Regions from separate parts of the Rhizobium sp. BK181 genome, predicted to be linked through region 2. Evidence: riboswitches for the same ligand, from Rfam matches in the RefSeq annotation. Region 2 holds a riboswitch; the other holds the start of a gene.
What was found. A riboswitch is a leader RNA that binds a small molecule or an ion and turns the genes downstream of it on or off. The one in region 2 is predicted to bind cobalamin.
Positions count from the first base shown of each region.

Region 1: it holds a riboswitch for cobalamin, as region 2 does, so the genes downstream of both, bluB (5,6-dimethylbenzimidazole synthase) here and cobU (bifunctional adenosylcobinamide kinase/adenosylcobinamide-phosphate guanylyltransferase) in region 2, are expected to answer to the same signal.

Region 1 covers NZ_JACHZA010000015.1:113,444-117,860, reverse strand. Annotated here, with positions in the region: gene FHT77_RS24905 (LTA synthase family protein) at 1-428, opposite strand, end outside; gene FHT77_RS24900 (TolB family protein) at 649-1,482, shown strand; cobalamin riboswitch at 1,508-1,690, shown strand; gene bluB (5,6-dimethylbenzimidazole synthase) at 1,730-2,419, shown strand; gene FHT77_RS24890 (DUF2865 domain-containing protein) at 2,426-3,508, opposite strand; gene FHT77_RS24885 (NADP-dependent malic enzyme) at 3,637-4,417, opposite strand, start outside.
Region 2 covers NZ_JACHZA010000007.1:124,147-128,563, reverse strand. Annotated here, with positions in the region: gene cobN (cobaltochelatase subunit CobN) at 1-663, opposite strand, end outside; gene cobW (cobalamin biosynthesis protein CobW) at 673-1,722, opposite strand; gene cobU (bifunctional adenosylcobinamide kinase/adenosylcobinamide-phosphate guanylyltransferase) at 1,728-2,252, opposite strand; cobalamin riboswitch at 2,382-2,780, opposite strand; gene FHT77_RS18010 (chloride channel protein) at 3,028-4,417, shown strand, end outside.

The DNA of each region.
Region 1 (4,417 bases), on a different contig from region 2:
GCGGTCCACGGTCGGTCGCGCACCATCACCGGCAGCAATTCCATGATCTGCCGTCCGAAGAGGACGTCTGACGGATAAAGAGGATCCGAAAGGTAGTGCTGCTTTTGGTTGGAGACGATAGCCGGGACGATAACCACCGGCAGAACGATCAATGCCGAAATGAATCGCCTTCCCAGGGCTGCATCCAGAGAGAGCATCAGGACGGTCAGCATCGCGACGGTGGTGATACCGGGACGTGCCGGCGACGTCAGGAATTCCCCAACGTCGGCCAGCCCATCGCGCGCAATAATTTCAACCGCTACGGTGGCGAAAACGGCAATGAGAGCGGAAAGGCTGATGGCCAGGGCCGTCCGTATAGCCGGCGACTGTGCGCTTCCCCGGACACCGGTGGAAAGCGACGCAACCCGCGTTGCCGCTGCGGACCTCATTACCAACGCGATCAACTGAAAAACTCCAACGTCATAAAAGCTTCACTGAACTGTCACACCTTCGTCATGAACGCTAGATGAACCGTTAGGTTTCCAGCATTTGTGATTGGTGGATAAGGGCCGAGGGCCGTGTGCCCGACACCCATCGCTACCCCGCGTCGACTTGTGCTCGGTGGCGAGGCATCGTAGGTCAGGGGAATCGATGTCAGGAGGATTTAGATTGAGAAGTTCCGTCGAGATCTATAATGTCAGAACGGGCGAGGCGCGCGTGGTCTGGCAGACCGCGCAATTGGTGGAAGCGCCGAACTTTTCGCCGGACGGAAGCTATCTTCTGCTGAATGGCGACGGGCTTCTTTACCGGCTGGCGCTAGACGGTTCGGGCAAGGTCGCTGAGGTGGATACTGGCTTTGCCAGGACCTGCAACAATGATCATGGCATCTCGCCTGACGGCCGTGAGATCGTCATCTCCGATAAGACGGAATTCGGGAAGTCGACGATCTATGTGCTTCCGGCCGAAGGCGGGACGCCGCGACTTGTGACGCAAAATCAGCCGTCCTATTGGCACGGCTGGTCGCCCGACGGAAAAGAACTCGCCTATTGCGGCATCCGCAACGACCTGTTCGATATCTACACGATCTCTGTGGCAGGCGGCGAAGAAAAGCGGCTGACACACGGCGAAGGACGCAATGACGGGCCGGACTATTCGGCGGACGGCCAATGGATCTATTTCAATTCCAGCCGCACCGGCCTCATGCAGATCTGGCGGATCCATCCCGACGGGACCGGGCTCGAGCAGATCACCAGTGACAATTACGGGAACTGGTTTGCTCATCCATCGCCCAATAATGACAAGGTTCTGATCCTTTCCTATGATCCTGATGTCTTCGACCATCCGCGTGATCTCGATGTTCGCCTGCGGCTGATGGACATGGACGGTGGAAACCTGACGACGCTCTTCGATCTTTTCGGCGGACAGGGAACGATCAACGTGCCCAACTGGTCGCCGTCAGGCGATGAGTTCGCCTATGTGCGTTACTATCCCGTCTCTGCGTGAAGGATTGCGTCGAGCGAGTTTTGCCGGCATAGAACTTCCGTCGGGTGCCTGCCTCAGGTGGGAGAATCGGGAATTCGGTGAGAGACCGGAACGTGCCCAACGCTGTAAGGCTGACGTCTGCCGCATCAAGCCACTGGTCCAGCACCGGGAAGGCGCGGCAGTCGGATGATGCCAAGTCAGAAGACCGGCCCGACATCATAGACTGACCTGCGTGGACGGCGGGCGGTTGTATTGTTGGGGATTGACGATGCGACCAGACCATTCAGGCTCCCTGTCGGGAGCCGCAGCCTTTTCGACCGAGGAACGTGACGCCGTTTATCGTGCGATCTCGACGCGTCGCGATGTCCGTTCGGAGTTTCTCCCGGATCCGATACCGGACGACGTTGTCCGCAGGCTCTTGACCGCCGCGCACCACGCGCCGTCGGTTGGGTTCATGCAGCCTTGGAATTTCGTCCTGGTGCGCGATCAGCAGGTGAAAGAGGCAGTATGGCAAGCCTTCGATCGCGCCAATCGCGAGGCGGCCGAGATGTTTGAGGGCGAGCGGCAGCAGCTCTACCTGTCGCTGAAGCTTGAAGGCATCCGAACCGCGCCACTCAGCATCTGTGTGACCTGCGATCCGGATCGCTGCGGCGATGTCGTTCTTGGTCGAACGCACAATCGGCGGATGGATTCCTATTCGACGGTGTGCGCCGTGCAGAATTTGTGGCTGGCTGCCCGAGCCGAAGGTATCGGGGTTGGTTGGGTGAGCATTTTTCACGAGTCCGATATCAAGCAAATCCTCGGTGTGCCGGATCGCGTCGAGATCGTTGCCTGGCTCTGCGTCGGGTATGTCGATCAGCTTTATGACCAGCCGGAGCTGGCGGCCAAAGGTTGGCGTCAGCGGCTGCCGCTGGAGGAACTCGTGTTCACTGACCGTTGGGACAATTCGCTCGACTGAGGGTGGCTACTGTTGCTGCGGCTGAGGGCCCGGCTTTGCCGGGTTCTTCAGGTCGATCGTGCCTTGGTCGCCGGCCAGGAACTGTGGGCCGATCTGGCGGACCTTGCTGGTTGCCGGATCGTAAGGCCTGTCAGGTGCCTGCGGCTGCGAAGCCGCGGGGGTAACGGACTGGACCTTGGCCTCGGGCTTTTTGGTTTCGATCGTCGTGATTGATCCCTGCTGTGGCGGCTCGCTGAGTGATTGGCTTTTTCGCATCCGCTCGTAGTAGCCGTTGAGATCGCAACTGCAGGACGATTTTTCGCCAGGCTTGCGGTTCTTGTAGGCGAAGGCATTCGGCATGGCGCTGTAGGGAGCGCCCGTCGCGGCCGAAATCATCTGTGATGTCTCGGTGCTCGAGACGTCATGATAGAAAAGCTCGGTGTCGATCCCTGGACACATCTTCGAGCAGGTATCTGCGTCACGGGGGAAGTCCTGGGAGGTCGCATTCGAGCTCAATGGGAAGAAGCCGCCGTCGCAGGTTCGGACGCAAACGGTGTTCAGATGAGAGAGAGTCGACATGCCGAAACCGTATCGGCGCTGGTTAGGATCGTCACCTAAAGGTATGAAGGTGTCGTTGCGCATAGCCTGGTCTTCGATGCTCGGCGGCGCCGCGTATCCCTCTGCGCGGTCCTCGGGCCACTGCTCGTCATTGCAGCCGTTGTCGTCGAGTGCCGCCAGCAGCTCGTTTCTCGTGCGCACATCCTGGCTCTGGCCACGCAATTCATCGCGCCGCTGCTGCAGATAACGGATGTTGTCGACCATCTTGCTCTCTGCGCGCTCGAGCTCGCCGCAATAGCCGTCGTCATCGCCGATCACGACCATGCTGCCGCTCGTGCAACCGTTCTGGCGCAGATCGCTGCGGAGCTTGCGCAGTTCAAGGTTCTGTTCTGCAATGGCACTGGCGAATTTGCGCACCTCAGGCGTGCTGCCAATGATCTCAGGCAGGTCGGCGAGCCGCGCCCGCAGGTCGCCACAGATTGCCGGCACCTGGGCATGGGCCAGGCCGGTGAAGGCAAGCACTGTTGCGAGTGACAGAATCCAGCGGTTCAAGGCACGGTCCCATCGGTGAGCAAATACGAGCGGTCATAGGCGCGGCGTTGTGCCTCGCCTCTGCCGCGAGCCTGCTTGTTAGCAGGCTGCGGTTGAAATCTTAGCGCATTTTCTCCATCGGCCGCAAATCACGCTGGCTGTGAAGCCTCGACGACGGCGAGGGCGGCCATGTTGACGACGCCGCGCGAAGTCACGGACGGCGCCAGGATATGCGCTGGGAGTGCAGCGCCAAGCAGGATCGGTCCCACATGCAATCCGTCGATCATCGATTTCACGACGCCGAGCGTGATGTTTGCCGCATCGAGGTTCGGGAAGACCAGCAGGTTCGCTTCGTCGTGCAGAGTGGTGTCAGGCATGACACGCTTGCGCAAGGCGTCGGAGATGGCGCTTTCGCCGTGCATCTCGCCGTCCACTTCGAGCTCAGGCGCAGCCTCGCGCACAAGCTGAAGCGCAGCGCGCATCTTCGTCGCACTCTCGGATTCACGCGAACCGAAATTCGAATGGGATACGAGAGCAGCGCGCGGGGTGATGCCGAAGCGCTTGATTTCCTCGGCGGCAAGAACTGTCGACTCGGCAATTTCCTCGGCGCTCGGATTGAAGGTGACATAGGTGTCGGTGAAGAAAGTGGCGCCGCGCTGGGAAATCAGCAGGCTGAGCGCCGAGAAATCGCAGACGTCGTGCCTCTTGCCGATGATCTGACGGACATCGCGGAGATGCTTTTCATAGCGGCCTTCCAGGCCGCAGATCAGTGCATCCGCTTCGCCCCGCTTCAGCGCCAGTGCACCAATCACAGTCGTGTTGGTACGAACGATCGTGCGGGCGGCCTCCGGAATGACCCCACGGCGTCCGACCAGCGAGAAGTAGAGATCGACATACTCGCGGAAGCGCGGGTCGTCTTCCGGGTTGATG
Region 2 (4,417 bases):
GCCGCTCTGCACGAGCGCGCGATAGAAGCTGATAGCGACAGTCGGGACTCTGCTTTCCCAAACAGCGCCAAGCCGCTTGTCGCAGGCTAGCTTCCACTCGTCGACGCCCAGAACGCCCTTGCCCGGCCACCATATCCCGGCCTTCATCAACGGCGATGCCGCTTCCGGCTTTTCCGCGCCTGAGAGCACCGCACCGGCATACCCAAGAAACGCCCGCGAATTGCCGTCGCCACCCTCAATGAGGTAGGCCCAGAGCGCGTTCAGATCCTCAAGCGGAACATTCGAAAACGGCGTCAAACCCGCATCAGGCTTCGAATCTCCCGGCAAAACCGCAATCAACGCACCGGACCGCGCCGCCGCAGCATGAAGCGCCTCCAGCGCGTAGTGGAAATAGCTGGCGCCTCCCAGCGCCCTGACAACGATCAGCTTCGCATGCCGGGCCGTCCGCTCGATATAGGCATCGACCGACATCGGATGCTTGAGGCTCATCAGGCTTGCCAGCCGCAGCGAGAAGCCGGCCGTCGCCTCGTCATAGGCGGCAGCGATCGCGGCAAGCTCGGTATCGGCGGCCGACAGGAACAGGACGTCGCCGCGAGACTGACCAAGATCGATCGCCTCCTCGCCGTCGCTGATCGTTCCCTGCTGTGCCAGAAGCAGATGCATCGGACTGCCTTATGCCAGCGCTTCGATCGCCTTGCGCACCGCTGCCTCGTCCATCTCGTGCAGGCCGATAACGACGAGGCGGGTGCCGCGCGCTTCACCGGTCGCCCAGGCGCGGTCGAAATAGTGGTCGATACGGCTGCCGACTGCCTGCAACTGCAGACGCATCGGCTTGCCGGGAACATCAACGAAGCCCTTGAGCCGCAGCACGTCATGTTCGCCGATGACGCCCTTCAGCGCATCCACGAAAGCTGCCGGATCAGCAATGGCCCCGAGTTCCACCACAAAGCTGTCGAACTCATCGTGATCGTGGGGAACACCGTCCTCATGCTCGAGCTCATGATGGGACTTGCGGTTGATCACATCGTCTTCCGTTCCGACGCCGAGCCCGAGCAGGACGCTTGCCGGAACCTCGCCATTGCGCGCCTCGATCATCACGGGCTTGCGGGCAATGCGCGAAGCGACCTCATCGCGCACGCGGCCAAGGCCGGCGGTGTCGAGAAGGTCAGTCTTGTTGAGCACAATCAGATCGGCGCAGGTCAGCTGATCCTCGAAAAGCTCCTCGATCGGGCTCTCATGGTCGAGCGACTCGTCTTCCACGCGACGAGCCTCGACGGCATCGTGATCATCCGCGAAGCGGCCAGCGGCGACGGCGGCGCTGTCGACGACAGTAATCACGCCATCGACGGTGACCTGGGTGCGGATATCAGGCCAGTTGAAGGCGGCAACGAGCGGCTGCGGCAGCGCGAGGCCTGAGGTTTCGATAACGATGTGATCCGGACGCTGCTCGCGCTCCAGAAGCTTCGTCATCGTCGGAATGAAGTCGTCGGCCACCGTGCAGCAGATGCAGCCGTTGGTGAGCTCGATGATATCGTCCTCGGTGCAGTTCTCCGCGCCGCAGCCCTTCAGCACCTCGCCGTCGACACCGAGATCGCCGAACTCGTTGATGATAAGCGCGATCTTCTTGCCGTTCGTATTGGAAAGGAGATTGCGGATCATCGTCGTCTTGCCGGCGCCGAGGAAGCCGGTAATCACGGTCGCCGGGATTTTCTGCTGGTTCATGAAATTCAACCCTTCATCTTCAGCGGCAGACCTGCCGCGATAAAATACACGTCCGCGGCCTCAGCCGCGATCATTTGATGCAAGCGGCCGGCGTGATCCCGGAAATCCCGCGCCATGCGGTTCTCGGGAACGATGCCCAGGCCGACCTCATTGGAAACGATGACGAGCCGTGCGCGTGCCGTCGGCAGGTAGGCGGCAAGCGAGGCGAACTCCGTTTCCATGTCGCGCCCCGCCATCATCAGATTGGTGACCCAAAGCGTCAGGCAATCGACAAGGATCGCCCGCCCCTCGCCATCGATCGCCCGCAGGCAGCCGACCAGATCGAGCGGTTCCTCGTGAGTGTGCCAGAGATCGCCACGATCGGCCTTGTGCTTGTCGATCCGGGCGCGCATCTCCTCATCCCAGGCCCGGCCCGTCGCCACATAGTGGCGCTCCAGCTCACTTGACGCGACCAGCTGTTCGGCAAAACGCGATTTGCCCGAGCGCGCGCCGCCCAGGACGAAGGTCGCACCGGAGGATATCGGGCTCATGGCAGGTGATATCCGATCTGCGGGACGCTGCCGCGAGAGACCGGAATGGCTGCAGGACGCAGCCGAAAACTCTTCTGTTCAGCCATGACAACCTCCGTGCTGGCAGCGGGCACAAGCCCAGGAATGGGCTTCTCGCCCGGCACGGTTGGCAGGTCTCCTGGCTCGCGGGTCTTGGCCGCGATCGGGGCAGACCGGAAATCGGTCGCCCCAGATCGTGCCAGCGGATTTTCCTCGCCTTCCCGGCTGCATTTCATGAAAAGCGCGGACGATTCGTAGACGTCAGAGGCGTCCTGCCCCGGTTGATCATGATGCACTACCAGTGACTTTTCCGTCGCCACCTCCGCGCCGCCCGCCTGCACCATTGCAGGCTGTCATCAACGCGAAAACAACGCCGGACGGAAAACCCTGACCGCTCTACAGTCGCGGGGTCGGCTATGATGACGGTGCCCGGATTGGGTCCACCGCTTCACATTCCCTTTTCATCCGCACCGATTCAACCGGTCCGGAACCATCCGTTATGAACTCATCGTTAGGCAAGGCCCCGGGTGAAGTCAATCGGAAGCGGGCTCAAGACCACGGATGATGCACCGTCGGACTCGCCCTTAACGCGACCTTCTCTACCAAATTCATCGTCTTTTATCAGTCACTTACGTCACAAATAATTGTTGCGATCGCCGGTCTTTTGCCGCAATTGCGTCGCAAGCGGGACGCGCCACCGATTTCCCCTTCCCTCCCTTCCACTTGATCGCGCCCAGTGCCGCCTAGTTTTCCCGTGATGCTCCTAAGAATCGATATCCGCCGTTTCGGTCCATTCCATACCCTTCTCGACATCGGGCGGATGCGCGCACTACTGCGACGCACCGAGCTGGGGATGGTCATCGCGGGCGCGATCGTCGGCGTTATCTCCGGACTTGCGGTGACGGGCATGAGCCTCGTTTCCCGCGAAATGCACAGTCTGATCTTCGGAATCAGTGACATCGAGCGGCTGAGTTCCTCGCAGATCGACAACAAGCTGCTGTTGCTGACGGCGCCTGTCTGCGGCGGCATACTACTGGGTCTGATGCTCTTCGTGCTTGCCAAAACGCGCAAGAAGCCGATGGTGGACCCGATCGAGGCTAACGCGCTGCATGGCGGTCGGCTATCGCTCACCGACAGTATTCTGGTGGCGGTCCAGAACCTCATTTCGAACGGCTTCGGCGCTTCAGTGGGCCTAGAGGCCGGCTATACGCAGCTGGCGGCGGGACTGGCCTCGAAGCTTGGGCTGAAGCTGCAGCTTCGCCGCTCGGATCTGCGCGTTCTCGTCGGATGCGGTGCCTCGGGTGCGATTGCGGCGGCCTTCAACGCTCCGTTGACTGGCGCCTTCTATGCGTTTGAGCTGATCATCGGCTCATACACCATCGTCTCGCTGACGCCGGTCGTCGTTTCCGCACTGGTATCGACCCAAATTGCACGCCTGCTGGCCGGCAGTGATTTCCTTATTGACGTCGGTGACTTTGGAACCGTCATGCCTGCAGATTACGTTCCGGCTCTGTTGCTCGGTGCATTCTGCGCCGGCGTTGGGATCATGATCATGCAGGGCGTCGCCTGGATCGAGGAATTGGCTCGCCGGAGTTCGATTGCAACCCCGCTGCGCCCAGCTCTTGGCGGTATCGTCGTCGGCCTGCTCGCGCTGATCACGCCGCAGGTGCTGTCGGCCGGTCACGGTGCACTGCACCTCAATCTCGGCCGCGATGTCGCAATTCCGGTGCTTGTCGGCCTTCTTCTTCTCAAGGCATTCGCTTCGGCTATCTCGATCGGTTCCGGTTTCAGAGGCGGCCTGTTCTTCGCGTCCCTGTTCATGGGAGCGCTCCTCGGCAAGCTCTTCGCCTATTCGGCACCCTATTTCGCTCATGCGACGCTGACACCTGTCATCTACGCGGTCGTCGGCATGAGTTCGCTTGCGGTCGCCGTCATCGGTGGACCGCTGACGATGACGTTTCTTGCTCTCGAGATTACCGGCGACTTTCCGATCACGGCGCTCGTGCTTGCGGCGGTGATCACCTCGTCGCTCGTCGTGCGCAGCACCTTCGGTTACTCCTTCGCAACATGGCGCTTCCACCTGCGCGGCGAGAGCATCCGGAGCGCGCACGATGTCGGCTGGATCCGTAACCTGACCGTTGACCGGC